Regions from separate parts of the Bradyrhizobium sp. Pha-3 genome, predicted to be linked through region 3. Evidence: predicted binding sites of a transcription regulator. Region 3 holds the regulator's gene; each other region holds the start of a gene.
The links. The regulator LexA, encoded in region 3, represses DNA repair genes until DNA is damaged. The targets are predictions, from matches to a motif close to TGTTCNNNNTGTGTTCNG.

Region 1 (4,294 bases), 340 kb from region 3:
CGTATAGCTCCAACCATGGCGCGGGCGCTCGCGTCTGGGATCGTGCTTCGGGACCTTTTGGAAGCCGATCGGGGAGCTGGGGGACTGATAATGAAGAAGTTTTTGCTCGGTACGGTTGCTCTGATTGCGTTCGCTGCGCCTGCCGCCGCCGCCGACCTCGCTGCGCGCCCCTACACCAAGGCGCCGCCGCCCGTGATTGCCCCGATCTATGACTGGACCGGTTTCTACATCGGGGCCAACGGCGGCTGGGGCTCGAGCCACAATTGCTGGGACCAGCTCCCGGCCGGCATCTTCCTCGCCTCGGACGGTTGCCACGACGCAACGGGCGGCGTCGCCGGTGGCCAGATCGGCTATCGCTGGCAGGCCGGCGCCTGGGTGTTTGGCCTCGAAGCGCAGGGCGACTGGGCTGACCTGAAGGGCAGCAACGGCAGCGCGATCTTCCCGGGCCTGTTCACCAACCAGTCCAAGATCGACGCGTTCGGCCTGTTCACCGGCCAGATCGGTTACGCCGTCAACAACGTGCTGCTCTACGCCAAGGGCGGCGCGGCGTTGACCGACAACCGCTTCAACACCTACTTCACCCCGACCGGCGTGCTGGTCGGCAGCGCAAGCGACACCCGCTGGGGCGGCACCGTCGGCGCCGGCATCGAAGTTGGCTTCGCGCCGAACTGGACCGCAGGCATCGAATACGACCACTTGTTCATGCAGGACAAGACCTACAACCTGATCGCCCCCAACGGCACGCTGAACAGCACCATCCGTGATCGCCAGGACGTCGACCTCGTCACCGTCCGCGTCAACTACAAGTGGGGTGGCCCGGTCGTTGCGCGCTACTGAACGCGCGAATCCGATTGATCCAGACGAAAGGCCGGCCTCGCGCCGGCCTTTTTGTTTGTGCGCCGGCTTCTTCATTGTGTGTGCGCGTGCACCTCACCGCGGCCGTTTTCGGTGCATTGTGGTTTCGCGGATACACAACTTCCGGCATTTCTCTGTAGAAGCACCGGCACGTCACGCGACACTGCTGTGACGCTCTCTTCAAAAGTTTGAAGGGACAACAAGAAAATGGGCAAGAAAAACGGGACTCGGACTTTGAAAATCAGGAATGTTTTGCTGGCATCGGCCGGCTTGTTTGCACTGAGCGCTTTTGCACCTGCGATGGCCGCCGACATGGCGGCTCGCGCCCCCTACGTGAAGGCTCCGCCGCCGGCCGCGATCTACAACTGGACCGGCTTCTACGTCGGCGGCTTCGGCGGCTACGCCAGCGAGAACTCCGGCACCCCGAGCATGGAAGGCGGCTTCGGCGGCGGCACCATCGGCTACAACTGGCAGGCCGGCAACATCGTGTACGGCCTCGAGGTCGACGCTGCAGGCGCTGACATCGACGCGTCGGTCTCCGCCCTCGGCGTCACCGCCCGGAGCAAGATCGACTCGCTCGGCACCGTGCGCGGCCGCTTCGGCTTCGCCGTTGACAAGGTGCTATTCTACGGCACCGGCGGCTACGCCTGGGCCAACAACGAGGTCAGCGTCACCGCGCTCGGCGTGACCGCCTCGCAGAGCAACTTCCACTCCGGCTGGACCGTTGGCGCCGGCGTCGAGGCGTTCATCGCCCCGCAGTGGTCGATCAAGGGCGAATACCTGTATCGCAGCCTCGACAGCGAGAACTATTTCGGCGTGCCGTCCGGCACGCTCGAGCTGCACAGCGCCCAGTTCGGTGTGAACTATCACTTCGGCGGCCCGATCGTCGCCAAGTACTAAGATCGATCTGCGATCAGATCGCACGGAAAGGCCGGCCTCGCGCCGGCCTTTTTGCGTAAGAGCGTTTTCGAGCGAAGTGGATTCCGGTTCGCGTCAAGAAAACGCGTCAAAGCAGGAATCCGGAGCCCCCGTTCCGATTCCATCGGAACGGCAAAAGACTCTAGCGGAACCGGCGCTGCTGACGGCTGCTGCCATCAGGCAAACTATCCGGTGATGGACGCGACTCAGCACTGGAAATTGTCGACCGTTCTTCCTACGTTCCAGTCTTCACACCCCATCGGCGCAAGGTCCCGGCATCACCGGCGATGCGCGCCCAAAAGGCGCCCAAGCATGCGCCCGGAACTGTCGCTATGGATGAAGTGCTCAAGGCGAAGCGCCAACAGAACGCCGGCTCCTCATCGCGCGCCATCACGATCCGTGGCGCGCGCGAACACAATCTGAAGAACATCGACGTCGAGATTCCCCGCGACAAGCTCGTGGTGTTCACCGGCCTGTCCGGCTCCGGCAAGTCGTCGCTCGCGTTCGACACCATCTATGCCGAGGGCCAGCGCCGCTACGTCGAATCGCTGTCCGCCTATGCGCGCCAGTTCCTCGAGATGATGCAGAAGCCGGACGTCGACCAGATCGACGGCCTGTCGCCGGCGATCTCGATCGAGCAGAAGACCACGTCGAAGAACCCGCGCTCCACCGTCGGCACCGTCACCGAGATCTACGACTACATGCGCCTGCTGTGGGCGCGCGTCGGCGTGCCCTATTCGCCGGCCACCGGCCTGCCGATCGAGAGCCAGATCGTCTCGCAGATGGTCGATCGCGTGCTGGCGCTGCCGGAAGGCACCCGCCTCTATCTGCTGGCGCCGGTCGTGCGCGGCCGCAAGGGCGAGTACAAGAAGGAACTCGCCGAATATCTCAAGAAGGGCTTTCAGCGCGTCAAGATCGACGGCACCTTCTACGAACTGTCCGAGGCGCCCGCGCTCGACAAGAAATTCCCGCACGACATCGACGTCGTGGTCGACCGCATCGTGGTGCGTCCCGACCTCGCCCAGCGCCTCGCGGAAAGCTTTGAGACCGCGCTGAAGCTCGCCGAGGGCCTCGCCGTGATCGAATACGCCGACGCGCCGGCGGCGGCCGCCCAGGACGACAAGAAAGAGGACAAGAAGAAGACCGCGAAGATCCACGACAAGAGCGGGCCCGAGCGCATCCTGTTCTCGGAGAAATTCGCCTGTCCGGTCTCCGGCTTCACGATCCCCGAGATCGAGCCGCGCCTGTTCTCGTTCAACAACCCCTATGGCGCCTGCCCGGCCTGCGGCGGCCTCGGCGTCGAGCAGCATATCGACGAGGACCTGGTCATCCCCGACAAGGAGCTGACCTTGCGCAAGGGCGCGATCGCGCCCTGGGCGAAATCGTCCTCGCCCTATTACATCCAGACCCTGATCGCGCTCGGCAAGCACTACAAGTTCACGCTCGACACCAAGTGGAAGGACCTCACCAAGAAGGTCCAGAACGCGCTGCTGCACGGCTCGGGCGACGACGAGATCAAGTTCTCCTATGAGGACGGCGTCCGCTCCTACGACACCAAGAAGCCGTTCGAGGGCGTCATCACCAACATCAACCGCCGCTACCGCGAGACCGAAAGCGAGTGGGCGCGCGAGGAGCTCGGCAAGTATTTCTCCGACGTGCCCTGCGAAGGCTGCAACGGCCACCGGCTGAAGCCCGAGGCGCTGTGCGTCAAGATCGGCGGCAAGCACATCGGCGAGATCTCCGAGCTCTCGGTCAAGCGCGCCGGCGAATGGTTCGAGACGGTGCCGGAGGCGCTGAACGCACAGCAGAACGAGATCGCGACGCGGATCCTGAAAGAGATCCGCGAGCGCCTGACCTTCCTGCTCGACGTCGGCCTGAACTACCTGACGCTGTCGCGCTCCTCCGGCACGCTGTCCGGCGGCGAGAGCCAGCGCATCCGCCTCGCCTCGCAGATCGGCTCCGGCCTCACCGGCGTGCTCTACGTGCTGGACGAGCCGTCGATCGGCCTGCACCAGCGGGACAATGCCCGCCTGCTCGACACGCTGAAGCGGCTGCGCGACCTCGGCAACACCGTGGTCGTGGTCGAGCATGACGAGGACGCCATCCGCCTTGCCGATTACGTGCTTGATATCGGGCCCGGCGCCGGCATGCATGGCGGCCACATCGTCGCCGAAGGCACGCCTGACCAGATCATGCGCAACCCGAAATCGCTGACCGGCAAGTATCTGACCGGCGAGCTTTCGGTTCCGGTGCCCGACCGGCGGCCGCCGAACCACCGGCGCACCATCAAGGTCGTCAACGCCCGCGGCAATAACCTCAAGAACGTCTCCGCCGAGATTCCGCTCGGCCTGTTCACCTGCGTCACCGGCGTCTCCGGCGGCGGCAAGTCGACGCTGCTGATCGACACGCTGTACCGCGCCATCGCCCGCAAGCTGAACAACGCCAGCGAAGGCGCCGCGCCGCACGACCGCATCGAGGGCCTCGAGCACATCGACAAGATCATCGACATCGACCAGTCGCC
Region 2 (4,294 bases), 2.4 Mb from region 3:
CAAGCCCGGCCCGCGGCGCAACCTGGAACTTGGCGCCCTTCCCCGTTATTCAATTCGCCGCTCTAATCGGGATCGGCGCTCTAATCGGGAATTGACACCCGGCGGTCGTCGCGAACCTCAAAGCCCGGCGCGCGCACCACTTCCCAGGCGTGGCCGTCGGGATCGCCGAAATAGCCGCAATATCCGCCATAGCTGGTGGGCTGCGCGGGCTTCAGCAGCCTGGCGCCCTTCGACAGCGCAAACGCCATCACGCGATCGACCTCGGCGTCGTCGTTGCAGTTCCAGGCGATCGCGACGCCGCGGAACGCTGATGGCCGCGGCTGATCCGGCAGCCCGGCATCGGCGGCAAGCAGATGCCACGGGAACAAGCCGAGCACGGTGCCGCCGGTCTCGAAGAAGGCAACCTCCTCGCCGGTCGCGCGCATCTTCCTGGTGAAGCCGAGCGATTCATAAAAGTCGATACTGGCGCGCATGTCGCTGACGCCGAGCGTGAGGACGGTGAAGCGTGCGGTCGGGGTGTTACTCATTGTTGCACTCACTGTTTGACGTCTTCGTAGCCCGGATGGAGCGAAGCGCAATCCGGGAAATCTTTGGCCAGGGGTCGACGAGCCCCGGATTTCGCTGCGCTCCATCCGGGCTACGCGCCCTCACCTAGAATAGACTGAGCTGCTGTCCGTTGCGCTTCGGCTTGGCGAAGTGATCGGTGGTCAGCTTGGTCCGCCGCTTGTTGAGGCCGAGCTTCTCGCAGGCGATCTCGAAGCGGCGGCCGATCATCCAGGCCATCGGGCCGGTGCCCTTCATCCTGGTGCCCCATTGCGAGTCGTAGTCGCGGCCGCCGCGCATGTCGCGGATTAGCGTGAAGACGTGGCGATAGCGGTCGGGATAGTTCGCCATCAGCCATTCGCGGAACAGATCGCGGACCTCGAGCGGCAGGCGCAGCAGCACGTAGCTCGCCTCTTTGGCGCCGGCATGCGCGGCGGCATCGAGGATACGCTCGATCTCGGAGTCGTTCAGCGCCGGGATCACGGGGGCGACCATCACCGTGGTCGGGATGCCGGCGTCAGCGAGCCGCTTGATCGCCTCGAGCCGCTTCGGCGGGGTCGAGGCCCGCGGCTCCATGGTGCGGGCGAGTTTCGGGTCGAGCGTCGTCACCGAGAGCGCGACCTTGGCGAGATTGCGCTTGGCCATCCGCGCCAGGATGTCGATGTCGCGCACGACCAGGGCCGACTTGGTGACGATGCCGACCGGATGGCCGGCGCGCTCGAGCACCTCGAGAATGCCGCGCATGATCTTCCGGTCGCGTTCGATCGGCTGATAGGGATCGGTGTTGGTGCCGATCGCGATCATCCGGGCCTCGTAGTCCGGCGCCGCCAGTTCCTTCTCGAGCAGCGCGGGTGCGTCCGGCTTGGCGAACAGCTTCGATTCGAAGTCCAGCCCCGGCGACAGGCCGAGATAGGCGTGGGTCGGCCGCGCGAAGCAATAGACGCAGCCATGCTCACAGCCACGATAGGGATTGATCGAACGCTCGAAGCCGATGTCGGGCGAGTCGTTTCGGGTGATCACCTTGCGTGAGGTGTCGAGCGCCACGCTGGTCGTAAACGGCGGCAGATCCTCGAGACTCTGCCAGCCATCGTCGAAGGCGACGCGAGCCTCGGCCTCGTAGCGGCCGCTGGCGTTGGACTGCGCGCCGCGGCCGCGCCGCCGCTCGCGCTCGATCGCGACCGCAAGCTCGGGAAAAGGAGCAGGAACAGGTGAAGGTGCACCCGCCGGGTTATCGGAGGGCGCCGTTACCGGCGGGTGCTTGAGGGCATGAGAGGATGCTCGGCTCATGTTCTGAAGCTAACACAGCGCGAGAACAAATCAAGAACATGAGCGGAGAAATTCCACAGAACCTTGCTACAAAATTCTGCAGGCGAACAGGCTGCTTTGAATATGACAAGGTGATAACACGGCCGGAGTTTCTCCATCGTTTGAGCCATCGAAGCCTCAAAATCATGCTGAGCGTGATCATTCCAACCGACGGCGTCGAGCGCACCGCGGTCGCAACCTTGGCGGCGCTGGTGCCGGGAGCGGCCGCGGGTGTCATCCGCGAAGTGCTGCTGGTCGACCGCAGCAACAGCGATGTGATGGAGCGCGTCGCCGACGTCGCCGGCTGCCGCTTCCTGCGCTTCGAGGGCACGCGCGCCGCGGCGCTTGCGGCAGGCGCGCGGCAGGCGCGGTCGCCCTGGCTGATGTTCCTGCATCCGGGCGCGGTGCTCGATGCCGGCTGGATCGAGGAATCCACCCAGTTCATCCAGATGGTGGCGGCCAGCGGCAAGGACCGCGCCGGCATCTTCCGCTACGCCCGCGCGCCCTACACCGACCCCGGCCTGCGCGACGGCCTCAAATTCGTCGCCCGGATGATCACGGGTCCCTCGGCCGAACAAGGCCTTTTGATCGCGCGCGAACATTACGAGCGGATCGGCGGTTACCGGCCCGATGCCCGCCGCTCCGAGGCGCGCCTGCTGCGCCGGCTCGGCCGCTCCTCCCGCACCATGCTGCGCAGCCGGATCATGGTGGCTTGAAGCGTTTTCAAGCGAAGTGGGCACCGGTTCGCGTAAAGAAAACGCGTCAAAACCAGCCTGAAGCTTAGGTTCTGTCTTCAGAACCTAAGCTTCAACAAAGCGCTTGCGGATTATTTGATTCCGTCAAATAATATACTTGATGAAATCGAATTCCCATGACGCCACCCTCGAGAGCCAGGTCGCCGCGGTTCGCGGCTTCAGCCGGTTCTATACCCGCAAGCTCGGTATCATCGAGCCGAAGCTGCTGCACTCGACATTCACGCTGCAGGAAGCGCGGATCATCTACGAGCTCGCGCATCGCGAAAATTGCACCGCAACCGACCTGGTGCGCGATCTCGATCTCGATGCCGGTTTCGTCAGCCGCACGCTGGCGGCACTGCAAAAGCGCCAGATCGTGACCCGCAAGCCGTCGAAGGCCGACAAGCGCGTCAACGAGGTGACCCTCACCGCCAAGGGCCGCACCGCAGCCGCCGATCTCGACAGCCGCTCGCGCAGCGAGGTCGGGGCGCTATTGAAGCAGATGGACAGCGACCGTCGCGCCGCGGTGGTGCGCGCCATGGGCACGATCGAGCTATCGCTGGAGCCGCCCGCCGGGAAACCGGTCGGCTTCCTGCTGCGCAGCCATCGCGTCGGCGACATGGGCTGGGTCGTCTCGCGGCAGGGACAAGCCTACGCGGAGGAATATGGCTGGGACATCAGCTACGAGGCGTTGGTGGCCGAGATCTGCGCGCAGTTTCTGCGATCGTTCGATCCCGCCCGCGAGCATTGCTGGATCGCGGAGGTCGACGGCGAGCCGGTCGGCTCGATCTTCCTGGTCGACGGCGGCGGCAGGGTCGCCAAGCTGCGCCTGCTGCTGGTGGAGGAGAAGGCGCGCGGGCTCGGCGTCGGCCGCGCACTGGTCGAACAATGCATCCGCGCCGCGCGCGAGAAGGGCTACAAGAAGATGACGCTGTGGACCCAGAGCATCCTGGTCGCCGCGCGCGGCATCTACGCCCGCGCCGGTTTTCAGCGCGTCAAGGAAGAGAAGCATCACAGCTTTGGGGTCGATCTGGTCGGCGAGACCTGGGAACTGGAGTTGTAAAGCCGCAGCGCCGAGAAGTCTGGACTGCGTAGCCCGGATGGAGCGGAGCGCAATCCGGGAACGATGCGGCCGCGGAAGAGACTGCCCCGGATTTCGCTTCGCTCCATCCGGGCTACGGCAGCTCGCCTTTGAGATTCCGGGCTCATCGCTGCGCGATGCCCTCAGATGCGCAATTGCGCATCGGAAAGTGACGGCTGCTACGCGCTCGCGCCCTTCGCCTTCGGGCGGCGCAGATGTTCATCCAGCCGCGGCATGATCTCGACGAAATTGCAGGGGCGCGTGCGGTAGTCGAGCTGTGCGGCCAAAATGCCGTCCCAGCCGTCGCGGCAGGCGCCGGGCGAACCCGGCAGGCAGAAGATGAAGGTCGCGCCCGCAACGCCGGCGGTGGCGCGGCTCTGGATCGTCGACGCTCCGATCTTGGCGTGGCTCAGCATGTGGAAGGCGATCGAAAAGCCGTCCATCCGCTTCTCGAACAACGGCTCGACCGCCTCCGGCGTCACGTCGCGGCCGGTGAAGCCGGTGCCGCCGGTGGTGATGACGGCATCGACGGCAGGATCGGCGATCCAGCGCCGGATCACGGCTCTGATCGCCTCGACATCGTCGGTGACGATCTCGCGCGCCGCAAGCTTGTGGCCGGCCGCGGTGAGAC
Region 3 (4,294 bases):
CTCGCGGCGGCCGCCGAGCGGATGCCGCTCTACGCCTTCTCCAACACCAATCCGGCCCATGTCGCGCATTTCTCGGTCACCCATGCCGAGCTGCTCAGCCATTTCCGCAACGTCTTCCTGTCCTCGAGCATCGGCTTCCGCAAACCCGACGCCGAGGCCTACGATCATGTGGTAAAAGCCATCGGCGTGCCGGCGTCGCGGATCCTGTTTTTCGACGACCTGGCCGCCAATATCGAAGGTGCGCGGGCGCGCGGCCTTCATGCTATCCACGTGACATCGACGGATGACGTGGCAAGGGCTTTGACCGCACTTGGTATTTGAACATTGGGAATTGAGGAGCTCTGAGCGTGGCCCTGATGCCGGTTGCCGATGCCCTGTCCGCCGTCCTCGCCGGCGCCGAACCGCTGCCGGAGGAGATGGTCGCGCTCGATGCCGCCTACCACCGCACCCTGGCGCACGACCTCGCGGCGCTGCGCACCCAGCCGCCGCAGCCGATGTCGGCGATGGACGGCTATGCGGTGCGCGCCGCGGATGCGGCTGATCTAAAGGCCCGGCTCGAGGTGATCGGCGAAGTCGCCGCCGGCCGGCCGTTCGAGCGGACGGTCGGCGCCGGCCAGGCGGTGCGGATCTTCACCGGCGGCGTGATCCCCAATGGCGCCGACGCGGTGATCATCCAGGAAGACACCGCCGTCGACGGCGACCACATCACGATCACGGAGACCGCCAGCATCGGACGGCACATCCGCCCGGCCGGGGTCGACTTCCGTGCGGGCGAGGTGCTGCTCAGCGGCGGCAGCCGCCTGTCCGACCGCGCGCTGTCGCTGGCGGCCGCCATGAACTATCCGGAACTTGCGGTGCGCCGCCGCCCGAAGGTCGCGGTGCTGGCGACCGGCGACGAGCTGGTGATGCCGGGCTCGCAGCCCGGCCCCGGCCAGATCGTCTATTCCAACGGCTACGCGCTGCGGGCGCTGGCGCGCGCCGAGGGCGCCGAGACCGTCGACCTCGGCGTTGCCGCCGACACGGTGGAGGCGACCACGGCCGGCATCCGCCGGGCGCGCGAGGCCGGTGCCGATGTCCTCATCACGACAGGCGGCGCCTCGGTCGGCGACCACGATCTCGTCAAGCGGTCGCTGGAAGCCGAGGGCGTCGACATGACGTTCTGGCGGATTGCGATGCGGCCCGGCAAGCCGATGATGCATGGCCGGCTCGGCGCGATGCGGGTGATCGGTCTGCCCGGCAATCCGGTGTCGTCCTATGTCTGCGCCTTCCTGTTCCTGGTGCCGTTGATTCGGGCGCTGAGCGGCCGGAAAGTGATTCATCATCGCCGCACGAGCGCCCTGCTCGGCCGCGACCTCGCCGCCAACGACCAGCGCGAGGACTATCTGCGTGCACGGCTCGAAGCGCGCGAGGACGGCACGCTGATCGCAACGCCAGTGACGCAGCAGGACTCGTCGCTGCTCGGGAATCTCGCTGCGGCACGGGCACTTCTGGTGCGTCCGCCGTTCGCGGCTGCGGCCGTCCAAGGCAGCGAATGCGAGATCCTGACACTGCCCGAATAAGGTTTTCGCGCCCCGCCGATTGTGCGTTGCCTGATCCGTTCACCGGAAATTAAGTGGTTGCGGAACACATATCGAACATATAGTGTCCGTTCATGATTTGTTTCGAGTACTGGTGTCTACAATCGGGAAGTCGTGTGGAAGCAGGTGCAACGAGCACATGCTCCTGAGGTCAGGCCCCGCCTGCAGGCCCTACCAGAAGAGTCTCGGAATCGAACGACGCTATCAACCGGGGGAATACTCGAGATGCTCACGCGCAAACAGTACGAACTTCTGCGTTTCATCAATGAACGTCTGAAAGAGGCCGGCGTACCGCCCTCCTTCGACGAGATGAAGGATGCGCTCGACCTGCGCTCGAAGTCCGGTATCCACCGCCTGATCACTGCGCTGGAGGAGCGCGGCTTCATCCGCCGCCTGCCGAACCGCGCCCGCGCCATCGAGGTCATCAAGCTGCCCGAACTCTCGGCCGGCGGCGGCAACGGCCGCCGCGGCTTCACGCCCAGCGTCATCGAAGGCACCCTCGGCCGGCGCGCCAGCACGCCGCCGATCGCCGAGGACGACGGCAACCGTCCGGTCGCGGTCCCCGTGATGGGCCGGATCGCCGCCGGTACGCCGATCGAGGCGCTGCAGACCCGCAGCCACACCATCAGCGTGCCGCCCGACATGCTCGGCGCCGGCGAGCACTATGCGCTCGAAGTGCGCGGCGACTCGATGGTCGATGCCGGCATCCTCGACGGCGACATGGCGCTGATCCAGCGCAACGACGTCGCCAACACCGGCGACATCGTGGTGGCGCTGATCGACGAAGAGGAAGCCACCCTGAAGCGCTTCCGCCGCCGCGGCGCATCGATCGCGCTCGAGCCGGCCAACACCGCCTATGAAGTGCGTATCCTGCCGCCGAACCGGGTCCGCATCCAGGGCAAGCTGATCGGCCTTTATCGCAAATACTGAATTGCAAATACTTGCGGCGGCCGGGAACGAGCAACACGTCGGATCGTTCCTTGCATGATAGTGTAGCGTACGGCCTGCCCGATGCGCTCCGATACCTCTCGCGCAGCGTCGCGTGTTTGTGATCGGAGGCGGTCTCGGACCAGTCGTACAATCGCCCAGAAACGAGCAGAAGCTCGTTCGCTATCGTCCACTCTGGTAGAGGCCCTAATGCCTCAAGGAGAGGCACGGGTCGCTACCTCGAAATGAGGAGCCATCCGATGTGTGACTATAGTCTGCACGCCGTGGCATCGCGCCCCGCCATTGTCGGAGAGACGCTGATCACGACGACGTTCCGCGGCACGTCGACCCGCGGCTTTGCTTCGGAGAACGATCCCACTGTCGCGGTCTGCATGCTGCCGGGCACCGAGCTCGCTTTCGCCGAGAACGTTCGCTACGACAGCCGCTGGATTTGGACCAAGACGCTGAACTATCGCGTCGGCGTATTCAACGAAGTCGAGCCCGACGTGCCCGATCGGCATCATGACGCGGTCGAATTCCCCGACGGCAGCCATGTCCTGGTGACCCAGCTGGTCGAGGGACAGCGCGTCAGCGTGCTGCAATTGCCGGCGCTGCATCCGCCGGTCGAGCAGAAGCCGAAGGTTGTAGAGCGGCGGCCCTCCGCATTCGCAACGCTGTTTTTGGGTTGAGCGCATCGTGCCGCGGAATGAGCTGTTCGGCGGCGGATGACCTAAGCAATTTCGGGCGACCCCGGACTTCCGCTTCCGGGGCGCATGGGGAGATTTGCGTCGGCCGGCGCCTTGGCGCATCATCGGGCACGGAGGACGTGCGCGGTGGTCGATAAGGTCACTTGGCAAAAGGCTGGACGCGTCACGGAACCGGGCCGCTACATGTTCCGGTTCGGTTGGCTGACGGTGACGGCCGACGACCTGAAAGTCTGGGAGCAATTTCCCGAGGCTTCCTTCACCCTCGTCAAGAAGCCCGACGTCGGCCCCGACTCCGACGAATACCATCTCGGCCTGTTCGAGTTGCCGAGCGGCCCCTCGCCGGACCACCGCTAATCATCGCCCTGCAGATCGGTCTCGGCCGGCGTCGCGTCCACGGCGGGCCGCGGCGCGGCGGCGGGCGCGCGCAGCATCGTCTCGCTCTCGCCGTCGCCGGGAACCGCCGGCGACCACGGCCGGTCGATCCCGCCGGGCTTCACCGCGTCGACGGCGTAGCCGTCCCTGATCCGCCGCAGCACCAACGCGCCGTGGCGGCGCAGTCGCTCGGCATCGATCACCGATGCCGCGCAGCCCTGCGGCGCCGGCCGCGCCGTCACGATCAGGCCTGCGCGCTCGCAGTCGTCTGCCAGCGCCTCCGGCCGGGTCGCGAGCGCGACGAAGGCGCCGCCAGGTCCCTGGGCCACGCAACCGCCGGCATCGCACGAGACGCCCTCGCCGAGCGACGCATCGGTAGCGGTCCGCGCGTCGGCGTCCGCTGCCAGCCACTCCTTGACCAGGAACGCATCCTTGGCGCTGTGCATCAAATGCAGCCGCCCGTCACCGCCGCGCACCGCGACGTTGCGCCCGTCGCCGGAGACCAGCACGTCCGGCTGCGGCACCCTGAGCGCCCAGACCGAGGCCACCAGCAGCAGCACCGCGCCTGACCAGCGCAGCGGCGTACGCAGCAGCCCGAGCAGGATGATGCCGGCACTCGCTGCGATCAGCGGCCCTATGCCGAACGCCGCCATGCGGCCGACCGCGCCCGGGAGTGCGGCGACCCATTGCGTCACCAGGATCATCCAGTCG
Region 4 (4,294 bases), 3.6 Mb from region 3:
GAGCGCGCCGCCGGACCTTCGCCGATGATCAGGTCGAGCTGAAAATCCTCCATCGCGGGATAGAGCACTTCCTCGACCGCCGGGCTGAGGCGATGGATCTCGTCGATGAACAGCACGTCGCGCTCTTCGAGATTAGTCAGCAGCGCCGCGAGATCGCCGGCCTTGGCGATGACAGGGCCGGAGGTGGCCCGAAAGCCGACGCCGAGCTCGCGCGCGACGATCTGCGCCAGCGTGGTCTTGCCGAGGCCGGGGGGACCGACGAACAGCACGTGATCGAGCGCCTCGCCGCGCTTCTTCGCGGCCTCGATGAAGATCGAGAGATTCTTGCGCGCCTGGGCCTGGCCGACGAACTCCGTCAGCGACTGCGGCCGCAGCGCGGTGTCGCCGACATCATCGGAGCGGCGTTCGGGCGAGACCATGCGCGAGGGCGTATTCATGATGCGAGACTAACACGAGGCTGGTAGTTCCCCCTCGCCCCGCTCTTGCGGGGAGAGGTGAAGAACGGCTGGCACGGGTATCCACTGATCACTTCGATAATTCCTTCAGGCCCAGCCGGATCAGCTGCGCGGTCTCGGCCTTCTCACCGGCGCTGCGCGAGGCGGCGGCGATGGCGGCGGCGGCCTGCGGCTGGCCGTAGCCGAGATTGACCAGCGCGGAGATCGCGTCGGTGACTGGACGCGGCGCGCGATTGTTGTCGATCGCACCCGAGAGCTGCACCACCGCGGGATCGACATCGGCAAAGCCCGGCGCCTTGTCCTTCAATTCGCTGACGATGCGCTCGGCGACCTTCGGCCCGACCCCCGGCGTGCGCGCCACCGCCGCCTTGTCGCGCAGCGCGATGGCATTAGCGAGATCGGTCGGCGGCAGCGTGCCGAGCACCGCGAGCGCGACCTTGGCGCCGACCCCCTGCACGGTCTGCAGCAAGCGAAACCATTCGCGCTCATGATCGCTGCGGAAGCCGAACAGCTTGATTTGATCCTCGCGGACATAGGTCTCGATCGAGAGCACGGCGGCACCGCCTGGCGACGGCAGCGCCTGCAACGTGCGGCTCGCGCAGTGCACCTGATAGCCGACGCCGCCGACGTCGAGGATCACGTAGTCCTCGCCATAGGAATCGATCAGGCCCTTCAGCTTGCCGATCATAGGCTCGCCACCCTGAGCCGCAGCGCGGTGCTCTGGCGGTGATGCGCGTGGGTGATCGCGACCGCGAGCGCGTCCGCGGCGTCGGCGGACGGCGGCTCGGCTTTCGGCAGCAGGATCTTCAACATCACCTGGATCTGGTTCTTCTCGGCATGTCCGGCGCCGACCACGGTCTTCTTGACCTGGTTGGGCGCGTATTCGGCAACCGAGATACCGAACATTGCGGGCGCCAGCATGGCGACGCCGCGCGCCTGGCCGAGCTTCAGCGTGGCAACGCCGTCCTTGTTGACGAAGGTCTGCTCGACCGCCGCCTCCGCAGGCTTGTAGTCGCCGAGCACGGCGGCGAGCCCCTCATGGATCGCGAGCAGCCGGCTCGCCAGCGGCAGATCGTCCGGCGGCTCGACCGAACCGCAGGCGATATAGACGAGACGATTGCCTTCAGTCTCGATCACGCCCCAGCCGGTGCGGCGGAGACCCGGATCGATACCGATGATGCGGACGGGAGAGCGAATCGGCTGGGATGTCATGGGCTAGTGATACCGCCTGCGCCGGGAGAACGAAACACAAACGGAGCCTCATCCCCTGCCGCGGTCGTTGAACTCGGCCCACTCGTCATCCCCGCCTAGGCGCAATTGCGCACGGGAGCGGGAATCCAGTACGCCGCGGCTTCTCGGCTCGAATGCGGGTCTCTGCAATACTGGGTCGCCCGGTCCAGCCGGGCGACGACAGCAGTGCAAGCGACTAGAGCGTTTTCGAGCGAAGTGGATACCGGTTCGCGTGAAGAAAACGCGTCAAAACAAGAATCTAGAGCCCCGTTCCGATTCCATCGGAACGGGAAAAGCTCTAGCCGCCCATCTTCGCGATCAGCGCGTCGGACACCTCGAAATTGGCGAACACGTTCTGCACGTCGTCGTGCTCGTTGAGCAGGTCCATCAGCTTCAGCAGCTTTTCGCCGGTCTCGTCGTCGACCGCGACGGTGTTCTGCGGTTTCCAGGTCAGCGCCGCCTTGCGCGGCTCGCCGAACTTCGCTTCCAGCGCTTTTGCCACTTCGCGGAAGGTGTCCTGCGAGGCGTAGACCTCATGGCCGCCTTCGCTGGAGACCACGTCGTCGGCGCCGGCCTCGATCGCGGCGTCCAGCATGGCGTCGTCGGAGGCGACCTTGGCGTCGTATTCGATGATGCCGGTGCGGTCGAACATGAAGGCGACCGAGCCGGTCTCACCGAGATTGCCGCCCGACTTGGTGAAGAAGGAGCGGATATCGGAGGCGGCGCGGTTGCGGTTGTCGGTCAGCGCCTCGACGATCACGGCGACGCCGCCGGGGCCATAACCCTCGTAGCGGATCTCGTCATAGTTCTCGCCCTCATTGCCCGCCGCCTTCTTGATGGCGCGGTCGATATTGTCCTTGGGCATGTTCTCGGCGCGGGCCGCGACCACGGCGGCGCGCAGCCGCGGATTCATCGCCGGGTCCGGGGTGCCGAGCTTGGCCGCCACGGTGATTTCGCGGGCCAGCTTGCCGAAAAGCTTCGACTTCTGGGCATCCTGCCGGCCCTTGCGGTGCATGATGTTCTTGAATTGGGAATGGCCGGCCATGCGACGTCTCTTCGGAGCTTAGGGTCTGAACAGGGATGGAAAACGCGGCCTTATAGGCCCCTCACGGTCAAAATCAAAGGATCGGCGGGGCCTTCCGGCGGAGGAATACTACCGCAAGCCGGAATATGAGGCACTTGTTAACCATGACTTCATGCCCGGGTGCGAGGATCGCCCCGTCCCGCCGCAACTTTCCAGAGCCCCCAAAGAGCCCACATGGCGTTCGGTTTGTTTCGAAAGCAAGTGCCGGAGCCGGCTACGCCGGCCGTCGCGCCGCAGGTTCCAACCGCGGCCACGGCCCCTGGTGTCTCGACCGAGACTGATTCGGCCAAGGATTCGGCTAAGGATTCGTCCAAGGAGATCCTGGAATTGCTGGAACTCGAGCTCGGCGCGATGATCCGCCAGCTCGAGCGTGCCGCGAGCTCGGTCGCCGACGGCACCGAGGCGACCGCAGCCAAGCTCGCCACCATCCGCGCCCGCACCGACGCGCTGACCGGCCGCAGCAGCGATGCACAGAGCACCGCGACGACGTTCTCGGAAGCCGCTGATCGCTTCACCCACTCCGCCGAGGGCATCGGGGCGCAGGTGCGCAGCGCGAGCCAGCTCGCCGACGAAGCCGCGGCCGCGGCGCGCGAGGCCACCGCCAATGTCGATCGCCTGCGCGAGTCCTCAGCCGCGATCGGCAACGTCGTCAATCTGATCGCGCAGATCGCGCGGCAGACCACGCTGCTCGCGCTCAACTCGACCATTGAAGCGGCACGCGCCGGTGCCGCCGGCAAGGGCTTTGCGGTCGTCGCAACCGAGGTCAAGGCGCTGGCGGTGCAGACCCAGAGCGCGACCGAGGAGATCACCCGCAAGATCGAGGCGCTGCAGAGGGACGCCACCGGATCGGCCGACGCGGTGCACCGCATCTCGCAGGCGATCGAAAAGATCCGCCCGGTGTTCGAGAACGTCAACGGCTCGGTCGCCGAGCAGAATGAAATCACCGGCGAGATGGGCCAGAACGCCGCCTCCGCCTCGCACTTCATCATCTCGGTCGGCACCAGCGCCGGCGAGATCGATTCGGCAACGCGCGAAGCCGCCGCGCATGGTGACAATGTCGCCAAGGCCGGCAAGGCGGTGACCGCCTTTGCGCAGAAGCTGAAAGCGCGCTGCGCGGTGCTGCTGCGCCAGGACGAGCGCGGCGATCCGCGCAAGAACGAGCGCCTGCCTTGCAGCCTCAAGATCGAGATCACGACCGCGCGCGGCATCGTCATCGCACCGGTCTACGAGATCGCGATGGACGGCATCCTGATCGGCGGCCCCGATGCCGAGAAGCTGCCGGTGCAGGAGACCCTGAACGCGACCTTGCAGGAGATCGGCGCTTGCCGGATCCGGATCGGCGAGCGCTCCAAGGCAGGCAGCCAGGCCCGCTTCGAGGCGGCAACCGCCGAGCTGCGCGAAAAAATCGAAGACCGGATGTGGGCGATCCACGAGGAGAACGCCGAGCTCGTCACCCGCGCGATCGAAGCCGGCAGCGCGCTGAGCAAGATCTTCGAGAACGGGCTGGCGAGCGGCGCGATCACGA

Region 1: a site for LexA is predicted at 2,001-2,018, ahead of uvrA (excinuclease ABC subunit UvrA). Genes of this name have one in related genera too.
Region 2: a site for LexA is predicted at 1,852-1,869, ahead of ACE10X_RS35285 (PA0069 family radical SAM protein). Genes of this name have one in related genera too.
Region 4: a site for LexA is predicted at 1,693-1,710, ahead of ruvC (crossover junction endodeoxyribonuclease RuvC). Genes of this name have one in related genera too.

Annotation. Positions count from the first base shown of each region.
Region 1 covers NZ_CP170151.1:4,625,444-4,629,737, reverse strand. The annotation lists gene ACE10X_RS21590 (outer membrane protein) at 91-837, shown strand; gene ACE10X_RS21585 (hypothetical protein) at 909-1,169, opposite strand; gene ACE10X_RS21580 (outer membrane protein) at 1,096-1,755, shown strand; gene uvrA (excinuclease ABC subunit UvrA) at 2,106-4,294, shown strand, end outside.
Region 2 covers NZ_CP170151.1:7,390,888-7,395,181, forward strand. The annotation lists gene ACE10X_RS35280 (VOC family protein) at 81-527, opposite strand; gene ACE10X_RS35285 (PA0069 family radical SAM protein) at 652-1,830, opposite strand; gene ACE10X_RS35290 (glycosyl transferase) at 1,995-2,564, shown strand; gene ACE10X_RS35295 (GNAT family N-acetyltransferase) at 2,704-3,645, shown strand; gene moaB (molybdenum cofactor biosynthesis protein B) at 3,843-4,294, opposite strand, start outside.
Region 3 covers NZ_CP170151.1:4,969,677-4,973,970, forward strand. The annotation lists gene ACE10X_RS23325 (HAD family phosphatase) at 1-321, shown strand, start outside; gene glp (gephyrin-like molybdotransferase Glp) at 348-1,559, shown strand; gene lexA (transcriptional repressor LexA) at 1,803-2,507, shown strand; gene ACE10X_RS23340 (hypothetical protein) at 2,765-3,193, shown strand; gene ACE10X_RS23345 (hypothetical protein) at 3,338-3,565, shown strand; gene ACE10X_RS23350 (ComEC/Rec2 family competence protein) at 3,562-4,294, opposite strand, start outside.
Region 4 covers NZ_CP170151.1:1,365,518-1,369,811, reverse strand. The annotation lists gene ruvB (Holliday junction branch migration DNA helicase RuvB) at 1-437, opposite strand, end outside; gene ruvA (Holliday junction branch migration protein RuvA) at 526-1,143, opposite strand; gene ruvC (crossover junction endodeoxyribonuclease RuvC) at 1,140-1,667, opposite strand; gene ACE10X_RS06585 (YebC/PmpR family DNA-binding transcriptional regulator) at 1,984-2,730, opposite strand; gene ACE10X_RS06580 (methyl-accepting chemotaxis protein) at 2,944-4,294, shown strand, end outside.